One region of the Sphingomonas benefaciens genome, then DNA from elsewhere that is predicted to be linked to it. Evidence: predicted binding sites of a transcription regulator. Region 1 holds the regulator's gene; the other holds the start of a gene.
The links. Region 1 encodes LexA, which represses DNA repair genes until DNA is damaged. Its sites were predicted from a motif close to GTTCCNCNCTTGTTCT; they were not measured.

Region 1 (8,333 bases):
CGGCGGGCATGGCGATCAGCGCGGCGATCAGCAACGGGCGGAACATCAATCGTCTCCTTTGCGCAAACCAACGTCCGGCACGGCTGTTAGGCTCCCGGCGCGCCACGCTTCCTTACGAGGGCGCAGATTGCCGCAGGATTGCCGCGATGCAACACCGTTGCACCGGGCGAGGCATCGGCTATGGCGGGGCGATGATCCTCGTCGTCGACAATTACGACAGCTTTACCTGGAACCTCGTCCATTATCTGATGGAGTTGGGCGCCGAGGTCGAGGTGGTGCGCAACGATGCCATGTCCGCCGGCCAGGCCTTGAGCTCGGGTGCGCAGGCCTTCCTGATCTCGCCGGGACCATGCACGCCGAACGAGGCCGGCGTCAGCCTCGACCTCGTCGCTGCCTGCGCGGAGGCGAAGAGGCCGCTGCTCGGCGTATGCCTAGGCCATCAGGCGATCGGCCAGCATTTCGGCGGCCGCGTCGAGCGAGGCGGCCTGATGCACGGCAAGACGTCGCCCGTGCTGCATGACGGCACGGGCCTGTTCGAGGGACTACCCTCGCCCTTCACTGCGACGCGTTATCACAGCCTGATCGTCAACGACGTGGCCGCGCCCCTGGTCGTCAACGCCCGTGCCGACGACGGCCATGTGATGGGCTTCCGCCATGAAGAGCTGCCGATCCATGGGGTCCAGTTTCATCCGGAAAGCATCGCCACCGAACATGGCCATGCGATGCTCGCCAATTTCCTGAAGAGCGCCGGCATCGCGACCAAGGCGACGGCGTGACCACCGTCGCACCGTTGCCCGATCCGTCGACGCCGCTGTCGCGCGAAAGCGCGCGTCAGGCGTTCGGCGATATCCTCGACGGCCATGCCGATGACGAGGCGATCGGCACCTTCCTGCTCGCCCTGTCCGATCGCGAGGAGACCAGTCTCGAAATCGCCGAGGCGGCACGCGCGCTGCGCGCCCGGATGATCCCGATCGCTGCTCCCGCCGGCGCGATCGACGTCTGCGGCACCGGCGGCGACGGCCACCACACGCTCAACGTCTCCACCGCGGTCGCACTGGTCGTGGCGGCGTGCGGTGTGCCGGTCGCCAAACATGGCAACCGCGCCGCCTCCTCCAAGGCAGGGGCGGCCGACACGCTCGAGGCTTTGGGCCTCGACCTCGACGTCGCCGGCGCAAGCGCGGAGGGCAGCCTCGCCGACCTCGGCATCGCCTTCTTGTTTGCCGCCAACCACCACCCGGCGATGAAGCGGATTGCGCCGATCCGGCGGCGGATCGGCAAACGGACGATCTTCAATCTGATGGGTCCGCTCGCCAATCCGGCCCGCGTCACCCGCCAGCTGCTCGGCATCGCGCGGCCCGATTATGCCGGCTTGTATGCAGAGGCGCTCGACCAGCTCGGCACCGAGGCGGCGGCGGTGATCGCCGGCGAGGAGGGGCTGGACGAATTGTCGACCGCAGGCCCTAGCCTCGCCGTCTCGATCGGCACCGCGAAACTGCCGCAGCGCATCGTGCCCGAAGACGCCGATCTGCCGCGCCACCCGCTCGCGGCGCTGCGTGGCGGCGACCCCAGCTACAATGCCGCCGCGTTGCGCCGCCTGCTCGACGGCGAGGCGGGGGCCTATCGCGACGCGGTGCTGCTTAACGCCGCCGCGGCGCTGATCGTCGCCGGGCATAGCGACGATCTTGCCACAGGTGCGCGCGCAGCCGCCCAAGTTCTTGACGACGGCGGCGCTTCGGCGCTGCTCGACCGCTGGATCGCCTACCGATGACCACCATCCTGTCCCGCATCATCGAAACCAAGCGCGCCGAAGTCGCCGCGCGCAAGGCGACGATCAGCCTCGCCGATCTGGAAGCCCGGATCGCCGCCGTGTCGCGCCCGCGCGGCTTCCGCGCCGCGCTCAACGCCACGCCCGGCCATGCCCTGATTACCGAGATCAAGAAGGCCAGTCCGTCGAAGGGACTGATCCGTGCCGATTTCGATCCCGCCGCCCATGCCCGCGCCTATGCGGCCGGCGGTGCGGCCTGCCTGTCCGTGCTGACCGACGAGCAATGGTTCCAGGGATGCGACGACGATCTGATCGCGGCGCGTGCCGCCTGCGACCTGCCGGTGATCCGCAAGGACTTCATGGTCGACCCGTGGCAGGCGACCGAATCGCGCTCGATCGGCGCCGATGCGATCCTGATCATCGTCTCCGCCCTCGACGACACGCAGATGGCCGAGATCGAGGCGAGCGCGATGGACTGCGGCATGGACGTGCTTGTCGAGGTCCATGACGAGGCGGAGTTCGATCGCGCGCTGAAGCTGAAATCGCGGCTGATCGGCGTCAACAACCGCAACCTGCACGACTTTACCGTCGACTTCACGCGGACCTTCGCGCTGGTCGATCGCGCGCCCAAGGATTGCACCTTCGTCGCAGAGAGCGGCCTGTCGGGCCGTGCCGATCTCGACGCGCTGGCGGCGCATGGCGTGCATTGCTTCCTGATCGGCGAATCGCTGATGCGGCAGGACGATCTGACCGCCGCGGTGCAGGCGCTGGTGGCGTGAGTCGCCTCACCCACCTCGACGCGAGCGGCGCCGCGCATATGGTCGATGTCGGCGGCAAGACGCCGACCCAGCGTGAGGCGACCGCCAGCGGCCGCATCCGGATCGCGGCCGACGCACTCGCCGCGATTCGTGACGGGCTGGCCAAGAAGGGCGACGTGATCGCCGTCGCGCGCATCGCCGGCATCATGGCGGCGAAGAAGACCGCGGAGCTGATCCCGCTCTGCCACCCCCTGCCCCTTACCAAGGTCACGCTCGATCTGGAGATTGGCGACGACGGCATCACCGCCACCGCGAGCGCCGCGACCGACGGCAAGACCGGGGTCGAGATGGAGGCGCTGACCGCCGTGTCGACGGCATTGCTCACCGTCTATGACATGGCCAAGGCGATGGATCGCGGCATGACGATCGAGAATATCCGCCTGCTCGCCAAATCGGGCGGTGCCTCGCGCGACTGGCACGCCGCATGAGCCTGTTGCCGATCGCGGAGGCGCAGACGCGGCTGTTCGCTTTGGCTGCGCCGGTCGCGACCGAAATGGTCGGCTTGGCCGCGGCACATGGCCGCTGGGCGGCGGACGATATCCTGGCACGGCGGACGCAACCGGCAAGCGACCTGTCGGCGATGGACGGCTATGCGATTCGCCATGCCGACCTTCCCGGCCCTTGGACGCTGATCGGCGAGAGCGCCGCCGGGCGCCCGTTCGCCGCATCCGTCGCACCCGGCGAGACGGTGCGTATCTTCACGGGCGCGACCATGCCGGCCGGTGCCGATACGGTGATGGTGCAGGAGGAGGTCGCGGCCGATGGCGTGTCGGTCCGACTGACCGGCGAAGGCCCCGGCACCTTGGGCCGCAACGTCCGGCGCCGCGGCCTCGACTTCGACGCGGGCGACGTGCTGATTCCCGCCGGCGAGCGGATCACCCCCGCCCGTCTCGCCGTCGCGGCGACCGGCGGTCTCGGCACGATCCCCGTCCGCCGCCGCATCCGCGTCGCGCTTTGCGCCACCGGTGACGAACTGGTCGAGCCAGGCAGCGCCGGTTGTGACGCCCTGCCGGAGTCCAACCGCGCGATGCTGGCGGCGATGCTCGCCGACCTGCCGATCGACCTCGTCGACCTCGGCATCCTGCCCGACGATCTCGTCACCTTGCGCGATGCCTTCGCCGGCGTCGACGCCGACCTGATCGTCACCACCGGCGGCGCGTCGGTCGGCGACCACGACCTCGTCCGGCCGGCGCTGGAGGCCGCCGGCGGCGCGATCGATTTCTGGCGCATCGCGTTACGGCCGGGCAAGCCGATGATGGCCGGCCGGATCGGCGCGGCGCTGGTGCTCGGCCTGCCGGGCAATCCGGTCTCGGCCTTTGTCACCGCGACGCTGTTCGTGCGGCCGGTGATCGCGCATCTCGCCGGCGCCCGGAACCCGCTGCCGCGCACGACCAGCACGATCCTTGGCGAAAGTCTGCCGGCGAACGGCGGCCGCACCGACTATCTGCGCGCCGAACTTCGCGAAGGCCGCGCATATGCGTCGACCATACAGGACAGTTCGATGCTGTTGACGCTTGCGCGGTCGCATTGCTTGATCGTCCGCCCCGCCGGCGCCCCGGCCGCGCAGACGGGCGACTCGGCAGAAATCCTCATGATCGCTTGACGAGCGCCGGTCCGTTCCCTAGAAGTTCCGCGTCTGTTCTGACGGGAAGGACCGCCCAATGCTCACGCGCAAGCAGCACGAGCTCGTCTGCTTCATCAACGATCGGCTGGAGGAAACCGGCGTTTCCCCGTCGTTCGAGGAAATGAAGGAAGCGCTCGACCTCAAGTCCAAATCCGGTGTGCACCGGTTGATCAGCGCGCTGGAAGAACGACATTTCATCCGCCGTCTGCCCAATCGGGCGCGGGCGCTGGAGGTGCTCCGCATGCCGGAGCGGCCCGAGCGCAAGGCAGCGCCTGCGGCGGCCGCATCCGTGCCTGCCCCTGCGGCACGCGGCAACGTGCGCCCGGCGCCGCAGCCGGCCAACGACGTGGTCGAGATCCCGCTGCATGGCCGGATCGCGGCCGGCGTGCCGATCGAGGCGTTCGAGGGCAGTTCGATGCTCGCGGTACCCGCCGCGCTGCTCGGCTCAGGCGAGCATTACGCGCTCGAAGTGTCCGGCGATTCCATGGTCGAGGCGGGCATCCTCGACGGCGACTATGCGCTGATCCGCCGGACCGAAACCGCTCGCGATGGCGAGATCGTCGTCGCGCTGATCGAGGAGAGCGAGGCGACGCTCAAATACTTCCGCCGGGAAGGTGCGATGATCCGCCTCGATCCGGCCAATCGGGCGTACGAACCGCAGCGTTACACGCCGGACATCGTGCGCGTGCAGGGCAAGCTGTCGGGCATCCTGCGGCGTTACGATTGAAGTTGCTGCGTCAGTTCGCGAGGCAGTGACAAGCACGACACCGGAATGTCCCGGTTTGGGACAGACGCTAGGGCGCATTCCCCGCCATTGGTGGCGCTTGCTTCGGTCGTACGATGCCACCGATCGACCGCCGATGCGCTTTGCAGTCGCCGACGCGGCGTCCGGGTCGGTCCCCGCCTGTGACGTGGGGGCACCCCAGATCCGCAGGTGAGCGGTCGCGTAGCGAGGCCAGGCCGCGGCATGGGCTTCCAGCGTTCGTCGTTGACCTCTCGGGTCTCGGCTCGTCAGCGTGACGCGTTTGTCGGCGGCGACGTCTTGTCATGGCGATAGGTCACGCGGGATCGGCAGCCGCCACCGTGACATTGCGTCACGATGTTCCGGCCGCGCCAGCCGTCCGGTCGATACAGCACCGCTGCGGCCGGGCGTGCGACGGGCGGATGCAGCCAAGGGTGTGCGTCGCCGGATTGGCGCACGGTGACGATCCGACGCGTAGCGAGGGTCACCGCCACCCCACCCGTTTCCGCCAGCACCGGCGCGTCGAGCTTCAGCCAGCGGGGCGTGCAGCCACGCGGCAGCCGCCGTTCGCTGATCACGATATCCGCCTGCCGACATGCCGCGATCAGCGTCGGCCAGGGCAGCGGATAGGGGCTCCGTGTCGCCAGCACCCGCCATCGGCGCCCGCCGCGGTCCAACGCGATGACGCAGGCATCGCGCGTGCAGTGCGCCGCGGTGCTGTCCGCGAGGAAGGCCGGCTCTCCATCGACACCGCCCGTCTCGCTCAACATCGCCCGTGTGTAATCGCCGGCGCGGTCGCGCAGGATCGACAGGCCGTCACGGGTGCGCGCCGCCAGATGCCGGCCATCGCCTGTTACCAGCAGATCGGGCGGCGGGCTGATCAGGATCCAGCCGCAACCCAGGACGAGCGGCAGCACACCCAACCAGCGCGGCGGCGTCCGCCACAAAGCAAGCCACAGCCCGCCGAGCACGCACACGGCGAAGGCGCCGGTCGGCACCGTCGCGATTGCGGTGGCGGAGCCCGGCAGCGCCGCGACGCGATGGGCCAGCCAGAGCAGGAAGCGGAGCGACCCATCGGCGAGCCGCCACACGGGTCCGCCGAGCCCGACGAGATCGCAGAGCAGCGCCAGCGCCTCCAGCGGCATGACGACGAAGGTGGTCAGCGGGATGGCGACGAGATTGGCGATGGCGCCGTACAGGCCGGCCTTGTGGAAATGGTAGACCGCGATCGGCAGCAACGCCGCCTCGACGACGAAGCCGGTCAGCAGCAACGAGGCGGGCGAGCGGACCAGCTGGCGCCAGCGCGGCTCGTCGCGCGCTAGAAAGGCGGCGGCGATGCGCGGATGCGCGTGCAGCGCGACGATCGCGCCGATCGCGGCAAAGGACAGCTGGAAACTCGGTCCGACCAGCGCCTCCGGCCAGATCAGCAGGACCACGCCGGCGCCGGCCGCGACCAGGCGCAGCGTCATCGCTTGCCGGCCCAGAGCGAGCGCGCCGATCACGAGCAGCGACGCGACGCAGGACCGGATCGTCGGCACCTGGCTGCCGGTCAGCAGGGTATAGCCGATCGCCGCCGCGGCGCCTGCCGCTGCGGCAACCAGCGGCAGGCGGACGCGCAACGCCAGCCACGACCAGAGCGCGAGCAGCCGCATCACCAGCAGCATCGTCGCGGCCACCGCCGCGGTGATGTGCAGGCCGCTGACCGACAGCAGATGCGCCAGCCCCGCTCGCCGCATGGCATCGGAATCATCTTGCGTGATCGCACCCTCGTCACCGGTCGCCAGTGCCGCGGCGATGCCGCCGCGGCTGCCCTCCAGCCGATCGGTGATGTGCCGGGTGAGCATCGCCCGCCACGACCCGCCGTCGCCGCCGCCGCGCTGCGCGACCGGCCCGAATGCCCGGCCGGTGCCGCCGATGCCGGCGAACCAGGCGACCCGCGCGAAATCATAGGCGCCGGGCACGGCGGCAGCGGGCGGCGGCATCAACCGCGCGGTCAGCGTCACCGTCGCGCCGGCCGCTCCGCCCTGTGGCAGCGCGGCCGCATCGACATTGACCCGCAGTCGCTTCGGCAGGCCGCTCATCGCAAAGGGTGCGACGGTCAGCCGGACGAGGCCCCGCGCCGGCAGCGGCTCGACCTGTTCGATCGTCCCGGTCACGCGCACCACCGCCGGCCGCGCGAGGACGGGCGCGGCGACCCGCTCGGCCCGCCACCAGGCAAGGCCGAGGCCGAGCATGGCCACCGCCGCGCCGATGCCGATCGCCCGGCTCGCCCGATCGCCGCGGCCCGCGGTGAGCGCCGCCAGCGCGATGGCGGCAAGCGCGCTAAGGGTGGCGAGCCAGTGCCGCGGGTCGGGCAGGACGAACCAGGCGGCGATGCCGCCGCCGAGCGCGACCGGCAGCCATAGGGGCAATTGGTCGCGTTCTGCCTCCAGCCACCGCTCGATCCGCGGGCCTATCGCCGCGTCGGCGACGGGTGGCGGGATTTGAAGGCGCGGAAGGCGCGTGCTAGGGGCCGCCCCGGCTGTGACAGCCATCATCTCGAACCGTAAGGAGCAGGCGCGGTTGGGCGCATCATCGGATCACGACGCGAACGGCATTTCCGAAGCGACGGGCAAGGCCGTCGTCACCCGTTTCGCGCCCTCGCCGACCGGCTATCTGCACCTGGGCGGCGCGCGCACCGCGCTGTTCAACTGGCTGTTCGCACGCCATCACGGCGGCACCTTCCTGCTGCGCATCGAGGATACCGACCGCGTCCGTTCGACCCAGCCGGCGATCGACGCGATTCTCGCTGGTCTGACCTGGCTCGGCATCGACTGGGACGGCGACGCCGTCTTTCAATTCGCGCGGGCGGATCGCCATGCCGAGGTGGCGCATCAGATGGTGGCGAGCGGCAATGCCTATCGCTGCTACATGACGCAGGCGGAGATCGCCGCGCAGCGCGAGGCGGCGCAGGCCGAGAAGCGGCCGCTGCGCATCCGCTCGCCATGGCGCGACCGGACCGATTATCCGGAGGGCGAGCCCTATGTGGTCCGGCTGCGTGCCCCGCGCGAGGGCGCGACTACGATCGACGATCGCGTCCAGGGATCGGTGACGGTGCAGAACGCCGAGCTCGACGATCTCATCCTCCTGCGTTCGGATGGTACACCGACTTATATGCTGGCCGTGGTCGTCGACGATCATGACATGGGCGTGACGCACGTCATCCGCGGCGACGATCACCTCAACAACGCCTTCCGTCAGCTGCCGATTTATCGCGCGATGGGCTGGCCGGAGCCGGTCTACGCCCACATTCCGCTGATCCACGGCACCGACGGCGCCAAGCTGTCGAAGCGGCACGGTGCGGTCGGCATCGAGGCCTATCGCGACGAGCTGGGCATCCTGCCC
Region 2 (8,333 bases), 440 kb from region 1:
CTGGCGGCCCTTGGTGGCGGCGAGCAGACCGGCGCCCGCGGCGATCGGATAGAGGAGGAGCGACATGACCGCGCTTGAGCGCATCCGGGTGACGTCACGATGACAGCCCCGAAGGGCCTGATGCGGCTGCTGTTACAGGAGGACATTAATTTCCTGCTCACCAACCGCCTGCCGCGGCGATTCGCCACCCGGATGGTCGGGCGGATCGCTGCGGTCGAGCATCCGCTGGTGGCGCGGCCGGCGCTGGCGCTGTGGCGCTTTTTCGGCGGGGTCGATCTGTCGGATGCGGCGACGACACGCTTCCGCTCACTGCGCGATGGCTTCACGCGGGCGCTGCGGCCGGGCGCGCGGGCCTTCGATCCCGATCCGGCGACGATCGCCTCGCCCTGCGATGCGATCGTCGGTGCGCATGGGCGGATCGACGGCGATCGCCTGTATCAGGTCAAGGGCTTCCCCTACCGGCTCGGCGAGTTGATCCCCGATGCCGCGGTGGCGGACAGGTTCCGCGACGGCAGCTTCGTGACGCTGCGGCTGACCGCGGGCATGTACCACCGCTTCCACGCGCCGCACGATCTGACCGTGGAGGGCGTGACCTATCTTTCGGGCGACTGCTGGAACGTCAATCCGATCGCGCTCAAGCGGGTCGAACGGCTGTTCTGCCGCAACGAGCGGGCAGTGATCGAGGCGCGGTTGGCGGACGGCACGCCGCTGCTGCTGGTGCCGGTTGCGGCGATCCTGGTGGCGAGCATCCGGCTGTCCTTCCTCGACACCGAGCGATCGTTGCGGGACGTCGGCTCGGCGCGGGTGGCCTGTGACGCGCGCCTCAGCAAGGGCGACGAAATGGGCTGGTTCGAACATGGTTCGACCATCGTCGTGTTCCTGCCGGCCGGCGTCGGGCTGGCGCCGGGTCTGGTCGAGGGGCAGGCGATCCGGGCCGGCAAGGCGCTGGCGTCGCGCTAGCCGTTGCGCTCGCGGCGCAGCTGGTTCCAATAGTCGAGCCGTTCCTGCAGGCGCTTCTCGAAGCCGCGACCGCTCGGCGCGTAGAAGGTCTGCGGCGGCAATTCGGCCGGCCAGTAATTGGCGCCCGAGAAGCCGTCCGGCGCGTCATGATCATAGGCGTAATCGGCGCCATAGCCGATCTGCTTCATCAGCTTGGTCGGTGCGTTGAGGATATTGTCCGGCGGCATCAGCGATCCCGTCTCCTTCGCCGTCCGCCACGCCTTCTTCTGCGCCATATAGGCGGCGTTCGATTTGGGCGCGGTGGCGAGATAGAGGCAGGCCTGGGCGATCGCCAGCTCGCCGTCCGGCGAGCCGAGGAAGTCGTAGGTGTCCTTGGCGGCGATACACTGGACCAGCGCCTGCGGATCGGCGAGGCCGATGTCCTCGACCGCGGCACGGGTCAGGCGGCGGAGCACGTAGAGCGGCTCCTCGCCGGCGGTCAGCATGCGGGCGAGATAGTAGAGCGCCGCCTGCGGATCGGAGCCGCGGATCGATTTGTGGAGCGCGCTGATCAGATTGTAATGCCCCTCACGGTCCTTGTCGTAGACCGCCACGCGCCGCTGCAGGAAGGCGGACAGGCCGGCGGGATCGAGCGGCGCGGACAGGTCGACGGAGAACAGGGTTTCCGCCTGGTTGAGCAGGAAGCGGCCGTCGCCGTCGGCCTGCGCGACCATCGCCGCGCGCGCCTCCTGGGTCAGCGGCAAGGGGCGGCCCTCCAGCGCCTCGGCGCGGTCGAGCAGCTTGCCGAGCGCCTCGGCACCCAGACGGTGGAGGATCAGCACCTGCGCCCGGCTGAGCACCGCGGCATTGAGCTCGAACGACGGATTTTCCGTGGTCGCGCCGACCAGGGTGACGGTGCCGTCCTCGACATAGGGCAGGAAACCATCCTGCTGCGCGCGATTGAAGCGGTGGATCTCGTCGACGAACAGCAACGTGCGCCGGCCGAGGCGGGCGTGGTCGCGGGCCTCGGCAAAGGCCTTCTTGAGGTCGGCGACACCCGAGAAGACGGCGGAGATGGCGACGAAGCGCAAGGACACGGCGTCGGCGAGCAGGCGCGCGATGGTGGTCTTGCCGGTGCCCGGCGGACCCCAGAGGATCATCGACGACAGCCGCCCGGCGGCGACCATCCGCCCGATCGCGCCGTCGGGGCCGGTGAGATGCTCCTGCCCGACGACCTCGTCGAGCCGCTGCGGGCGCAGCCGGTCGGCAAGCGGGGCATCGGCCGCGGCCGGGGCGGGGGTCGGCTCCGGTTCGAGGCCGGTGAGCAGGTCTGCCATGGTGCCGAGATAGGGTGTGGCGGCGACGCCGTCACCTGGGCTGGCAGCCGGAAGTTCTCGAAAGTCGCGCGTATACGCCATGGTCCCAGCATAATGAGATATATCGCAGACAGTCTTGACTCTTTTGATCTGCGATATATCTTCGCGACATGGGACGACAGGAGACCATGATGTTCGGACACAGACACGAAGGGCACCGCATGGGGCGGGGCCATGGCCACGGACGCGACCATGGCTTCGGACCGCGCGGCGGCTGGGAGCAATGGGGCGAGCGGCTGGAGCAGGGCTTTGCCGAGCTGTTCGGCGAGCACGGCCGGGGAGGCGGCGGCGGGCGGCGGCGGATGTTCGACGGCAGCGAACTGCGCCTCGTGCTGCTGAAGATGATCGCCGACACGCCGCGCCACGGCTACGAACTGATCAAGGCGGTCGAGGAGCTGACCGGCGGCGCCTATGCGCCGAGCCCCGGCGTGGTCTATCCCGCGCTGACCATGCTCAACGAGATGGAGCTGATCGAGGAGCAGGCAAGCGAGGGCGCGCGCAAGCGCTTCGCGGTGACCGAGGCGGGACGGGCGCATCTGGCGGAGCGGGCCGAGCTGGTCGCCGCGCTGATGGCCAGGCTGACCGGGCTGGGCGAGCATCGGGCGCGCACCGACCGCGTGCCGATCCGGCGGGCGATGCGCAACCTGCGCACCGTGCTGCAGAACCGGCTGGAGGCCAACGATCTGTCGGAAGAGGCGGCACATGATGTCGCCGAGCTGATCGACGAGGTCGTCCGCAAGATCGAGCGGCTGAAATGAGCGTCTCGGTGGCACGCGTGCCGACCCATTCGGCCAGCCGCTATCTCCAGCAGCTCGCCAAGCATTGGAGCCACAAGATGGAGGTCCGCTATTCGGAGGAGGAGGGCGAGATCGCCTTTCCCAACGGATCGCGACTGCAGATGCGGGCGGACAGCGAAACGCTCGACCTGATCCTGACCGTGGCGGAGGGTGAGGACGAGGCGCGGATGCGCGAGGTGGTGGCGAGCCACCTCGACCGCTTCGCCTTTCGCGAGGCGCCGCTGACCTTCGACTGGCGGGCGGGATAGGTCGGACCCTCGCTCATCACCGTCATTCCCGCGAAGGCGGGAATCCAGATTGGCTGACGTCAGCATTTAGTCCGAAACGTCAGCGGTTCTGGATCCCCGCCTTCGTGGGGATGACGACGTTGCGGGCGTTAGTGCTCAGCGCGTTGCCGTACGTAGCTTTTCAGCCTGAAGCTTCAAATACGCGTCGAGCACCGCCTGATTCGCCGTATCCCATTTGTAGCCGGCCGCGGCGGCGTGGCCGGCGTGACCCATGTTGGTGCGGAGCACGGGATCGCCGGCGATGCGGGCGATCGCATCGGCATAGCCGGCAATGTCACGGGGGCTGACCAGATAGCCGGTGACGCCGTCCTCGACGAGGTCGACCGCGCCGGTCGCGCGCGCGGCGACGACCGGCACGCCGGCGGCCATCGCCTCGGTGGTGACGTTGCCGAACGTCTCCGTAATGCTGGGATTGAAGAAGATGTCCATCGACGCGACCGCCCGGCCCAGCGCGTCGCCCGACTGGAAGCCGGCGAACACCGCACCCGGCGCGGCCTCGGCGAACCATGCCTCCGCCGGGCCCTTGCCGATCACCAGCGCCTTGTGGCGCACCCCGCGACGGCGCAGTTCGGCGAGCACGTCGGCAAAGACGTCGAGGCCCTTTTCCTTAACCAGCCGGCCGAGGAAGCCGATCGCCACCTCGTCGTCGGCGATGCCGAGCGACCGGCGCCAGTCAGGGCTGCGGCGGTCGGGACGGAAGCGGTCGTGGTCGATGCCGCGCGACCACAGCGTCATCGGCGTGGTCACGCCCCATTCGCGCATCGTCGCGCCCATGCTGGGGCTGGGCGGCATGACCAGACCGACGCGATTGTAGAAGCGCGTCATGATCGCCTTGATCAGCGGTTCGATGAAGCCGATCTTGTAGTAGCGGAAATAGGTTTCAAAGCGGGTGTGGAACGAGGCGACGACGGGCACGCGGTGCCGCCGTGCCCAGGTGACCGCGCCGTGATTGAGGAACTCGGGCGCGGAGACGTGGACGATGTTGGGCGCGAAGGCCTCCAGATCGGTGCGCGTCGCCGCGGGCAGATATCGGCCCAGACGATATTCGGCGCGGCCGCCCGGCATCGGGATCGCCGGCACCGAGACGAGATCCCCGGTCGGCGGAAAGGCGGGCGGATCGATGGTCGGCGAATAGACGCGCACCGTCACGCCCTGGCGCAGCAGATGCCCGACCAGCAGGTTGAGCGCCTGATTGGCGCCGTCGCGCGTGTAATTGTAGTTGCCGCTGAACAGCGCGACGCGAAGATCCGACGGTTGCATGACGGCGTCGGCCATAGCGCGGCGATTGCGGCACGACTATGTCGGGGCGCAACCGACGAGGGAGTTGACGACCATGGCCGACCTATCCGCCTTTCCGATCACGCAGCGCTGGCCGGCGCAATATCCCGATCGCATCCAGCTCTACTCGCTGCCGACGCCCAATGGCGTCAAGGCGTCGATCATGATCGAGGAGACGGGCCTGCCGTATGAGGCGCATCTGGTCGATTTCGCCAAGGACGACCAGAAGTCGGACGCCTTCGTCTCGCTCAACCCGAACGGCAAGATCCCGGCGATGATCGATCCGGAAGGGCCGGGCGGCGTGCCGCTGACGCTGTTCGAAAGCGGTGCGATCCTGCTCTATCTGGCGGAGAAGACCGGCCAGCTGCTCGGCCAGGGGCCGGCGGACCGGTGGCAGGCGATCCAGTGGGTGATGTTCCAGATGGGCGGCGTCGGTCCGATGTTCGGCCAACTCGGCTTCTTCAACAAATTCGCCGGCAAGGATTGGGAGGACAAGCGGCCGCGCGACCGCTACGTCGCGGAGGCGCAGCGGCTGCTCGGCGTGATGGACCGGGTGCTGGCCGATCGCAGCTGGTTCCTCGGTGACCATTATTCGATTGCGGACATCGCCATGCTGGGCTGGGTGCGCAACCTGATCACCTTCTACGAGGCGCGCGAGCTGGTCGGCTTCGACCAGTTCGGCAATGTCGCGGCCTGGCTGGAGCGGGGGCTGGCCCGACCGGCGGTGCAGCGCGGCCTCAACATCCCGCCGCGAGGATAGGCCTAGCGGAAATCCTCCCCGCTCGCGGGGAGGGGGCCGCCGAAGGCGGTGGAGGGCTTTCCACGGGCGTTGCGCTGCGTGGACGGCCCCCTCCGTCAGCGCTGACGCGCTGCCACCTCCTCGTGCCGGGGAGGATTGCTGTTCCCTAATCGTTCCTGCGTCGCTATATCCGCCGCCATGGCGAAGCCCCAGAAACGATATGTCTGCCAGGCCTGCGGATCGGTGTCGCACCGCTGGGCGGGGCAGTGCGCCGATTGCGCGGAATGGAACACCTTGGTCGAGGAAGCGCCCTCGGTGGTCACGCCGTTCCACGCCAAGCACAATCTGCAGAGCGGCGGGCGGGCGGTGCAACTGGTCGGGCTCGACGCGGACATCGCGCTGCCCGAACGGATGGCGACGGGGATCGCCGAGCTGGACCGGGCGCTCGGCGGCGGCTTCGTCGAGGGATCGGCGACGCTGATCGGCGGCGATCCCGGCATCGGCAAGTCGACGTTGCTGTTGCAGGCGGCGGCGAAGCTGGCGAGCGCTGGGCGGGGCGTGGCGTACGTCTCCGGCGAGGAAGCGGCGGACCAGGTGCGGCTGCGGGCGCGGCGGCTGGGGCTGGGCGCGGCGCCGGTGCAGCTGGCGGCGGCGACCTCGACCCGCGACATCCTCACCACCCTGTCGATGGGCGCGCCGCCGGCGCTGCTGGTGATCGATTCGATCCAGACGATGCATTCCGACACGATCGAGGGCGCGCCCGGCACGGTCAGCCAGGTGCGCGCCTCGGCGCAGGAGCTGATCCGCTTCGCCAAGGAGCGCGGCACCGCGCTGGTGCTCGTCGGCCATGTCACCAAGGACGGCAGCATCGCCGGGCCGCGCGTGCTGGAGCATATGGTCGACACCGTGCTCGCGTTCGAGGGCGAACGCAGTCACCAATATCGAATCCTGCGCGCGATCAAGAACCGTTTCGGCGGCACCGACGAGATCGGCGTGTTCGCGATGCAGAACGAGGGGCTGAGCGAGGTGTCCAACCCCTCGGCGCTGTTCCTGACCAACCGCGAGGAGGGGGTGACGGGGGCGACCGTCTTCCCGGCGCTGGAGGGGACGCGGCCGGTGCTGGTCGAGATCCAGGCGCTGACCGTCCGGCTGGCGAGCGGGGCGACGCCGCGTCGCGCGGTGGTCGGCTGGGACAGCGGCAGGCTGGCGATGATCCTCGCCGTGCTGGAGGCGCGCTGCGGCCTCTCCTTCTCCTCGGCGGAAGTCTATCTCAACGTCGCCGGCGGCTATCGCGTGCAGGACCCGGCAGCCGACGTCGCAGTGGCGGCGGCGTTGGTGTCCGCGCTATCTGAACGGCCGGTACCGGTCGATGCGGTGGCGTTCGGCGAGATTTCCCTGTCGGGGGAGATCCGCCCGGTGGCGCATGGCGCGTTGCGGCTAAAGGAGGCGGCGAAGCTCGGCTTCGAACGGGCGCTGGTGCCGGTGGCGATGACCAAGGGTGGCGAGGACGGCGGGCTGAAGCTGGCGGGATTCCGCACGCTGGCACAATTCGTCGACCATATGCTCGGCCGGGGATGAGGCGAAGGGGGCGGGCGGCTGGGCCGCGCCGCCCCGCTGGGCGTCTCGATACGGCCGCTATTCCTTGAAATGCGGCGGGCCGAGATCGTCCGGCGCCTGCTCGACCGTGCCGGCACGGCCGGTCAGCGGATAGCCGTCGCCGCCGCCGGCGTCGCTGTTGAGATCGTCGCCGGGATTGCCGCCGCCGGCGGACGATCCGCTGCCGTGCACCTCGCCGGTCTCTGGGTCGAAATAGGCGCGGCGGCCGTTGTCGGCGGGCAGGTTCGGATCGCGCGGCGGCGGTGAGTCGCCGGGGCGCGCGCCGACCGTGCCGCTGGGGTTGTCGCGTCCCATCGCGGCCTCGCGCTCGCGATTATAGTCCTGGCCGAAGGTGCCCTGATCGGCGTCGAACGGGCCGCGGTCGCCGCGCTCGGGATCGACCTTGCTGTCGTTCATCATCGTCTCCTCGGGTCTGCCGGGGTCAACGTCCCGCAGGGTCAGGAATATCCATGGGCCGGGCAGGGGAACGGCGGGCGGGGTGCCGGGGCCTTTCCTTTTCGCGCCGGCGATATATATACCGATCGATATGGAAAGTGATCTGGCCCTGGCGCCGGCCCCCGCGTCCAAGGGGCGGCCGCGCGAATTCTGCACCGATGCCGCGCTCGCCGCGGCGCTGCGCGTATTCTGGAGCAAGGGCTATGAGGCGGCTTCGCTCACCGACCTGACCGAGGCGATGGGGATCACCCGGCCGAGCCTCTATGCCGCCTTCGGCAACAAGGAGGCGCTTTTCCACAAGGCGCTCGACCTCTACGAGCAGGAGAAGCTGGCCTATACCCGCCGGGCGCTGGAACAGCCGAGCGCGCGGGCGGTGGCGGAGCATATCCTACGTGGCGCGCTGGCGGCCCAGATGGGGCGCGACGAGCCGCACGGCTGCCTCGGCGTGATCCACTCCATGGCCTGCGGCGACGAGGCGCAGGCGATCAAGGCGGCGGTCATCGCACGGCGCCAATCGTCGCAGCAGGCGCTGGTCGACCGCTTCGCCCAGGCGCAGCGCGATGGCGACCTGCCCGCGACGATCGATGCGACCGGCCTGACCCATTTTCTCTATGCCCTGTTGCAGGGGATGGCGGTGCAGGCGTCGTCAGGCGCGACGCGCGCCGATCTGGAGCGGGTGGTCGATACCGCGCTGCAGATCTGGCCGGGCCGCTGAGCGGAGCGCCCGACGGGCGAAAATCTTTTTCTACCGACCGGTACATAATGCTTGACCGAGGGTGAACGGGCTTCTATACCGATCAGTATAGAAGATCGGTAGCAAGCGAAGCGAACCGCCGGTCGGCTTTCGGCAAGATGACAGGTTGAC

Region 2: the regulator LexA is predicted to act here: its motif matches at 5,578-5,593, upstream of radA (DNA repair protein RadA).

The regions. Positions count from the first base shown of each region.
Region 1 covers NZ_JBREIC010000001.1:689,895-698,227, forward strand. The annotation lists gene ACU5AX_RS03250 (hypothetical protein) at 1-46, opposite strand, end outside; gene ACU5AX_RS03255 (anthranilate synthase component II) at 192-776, shown strand; gene trpD (anthranilate phosphoribosyltransferase) at 773-1,768, shown strand; gene trpC (indole-3-glycerol phosphate synthase TrpC) at 1,765-2,544, shown strand; gene moaC (cyclic pyranopterin monophosphate synthase MoaC) at 2,541-3,011, shown strand; gene ACU5AX_RS03275 (molybdopterin molybdotransferase MoeA) at 3,008-4,186, shown strand; gene lexA (transcriptional repressor LexA) at 4,245-4,934, shown strand; gene ACU5AX_RS03285 (ComEC/Rec2 family competence protein) at 5,219-7,486, opposite strand; gene gltX (glutamate--tRNA ligase) at 7,512-8,333, shown strand, end outside.
Region 2 covers NZ_JBREIC010000001.1:251,932-260,264, forward strand. The annotation lists gene ACU5AX_RS01140 (aminotransferase class III-fold pyridoxal phosphate-dependent enzyme) at 1-66, opposite strand, end outside; gene asd (archaetidylserine decarboxylase) at 100-960, shown strand; gene ACU5AX_RS01150 (replication-associated recombination protein A) at 957-2,276, opposite strand; gene ACU5AX_RS01155 (PadR family transcriptional regulator) at 2,447-3,073, shown strand; gene ACU5AX_RS01160 (DUF2218 domain-containing protein) at 3,070-3,360, shown strand; gene ACU5AX_RS01165 (glycosyltransferase family 4 protein) at 3,496-4,659, opposite strand; gene ACU5AX_RS01170 (glutathione S-transferase family protein) at 4,733-5,437, shown strand; gene radA (DNA repair protein RadA) at 5,615-6,994, shown strand; gene ACU5AX_RS01180 (hypothetical protein) at 7,052-7,429, opposite strand; gene ACU5AX_RS01185 (TetR/AcrR family transcriptional regulator) at 7,560-8,183, shown strand.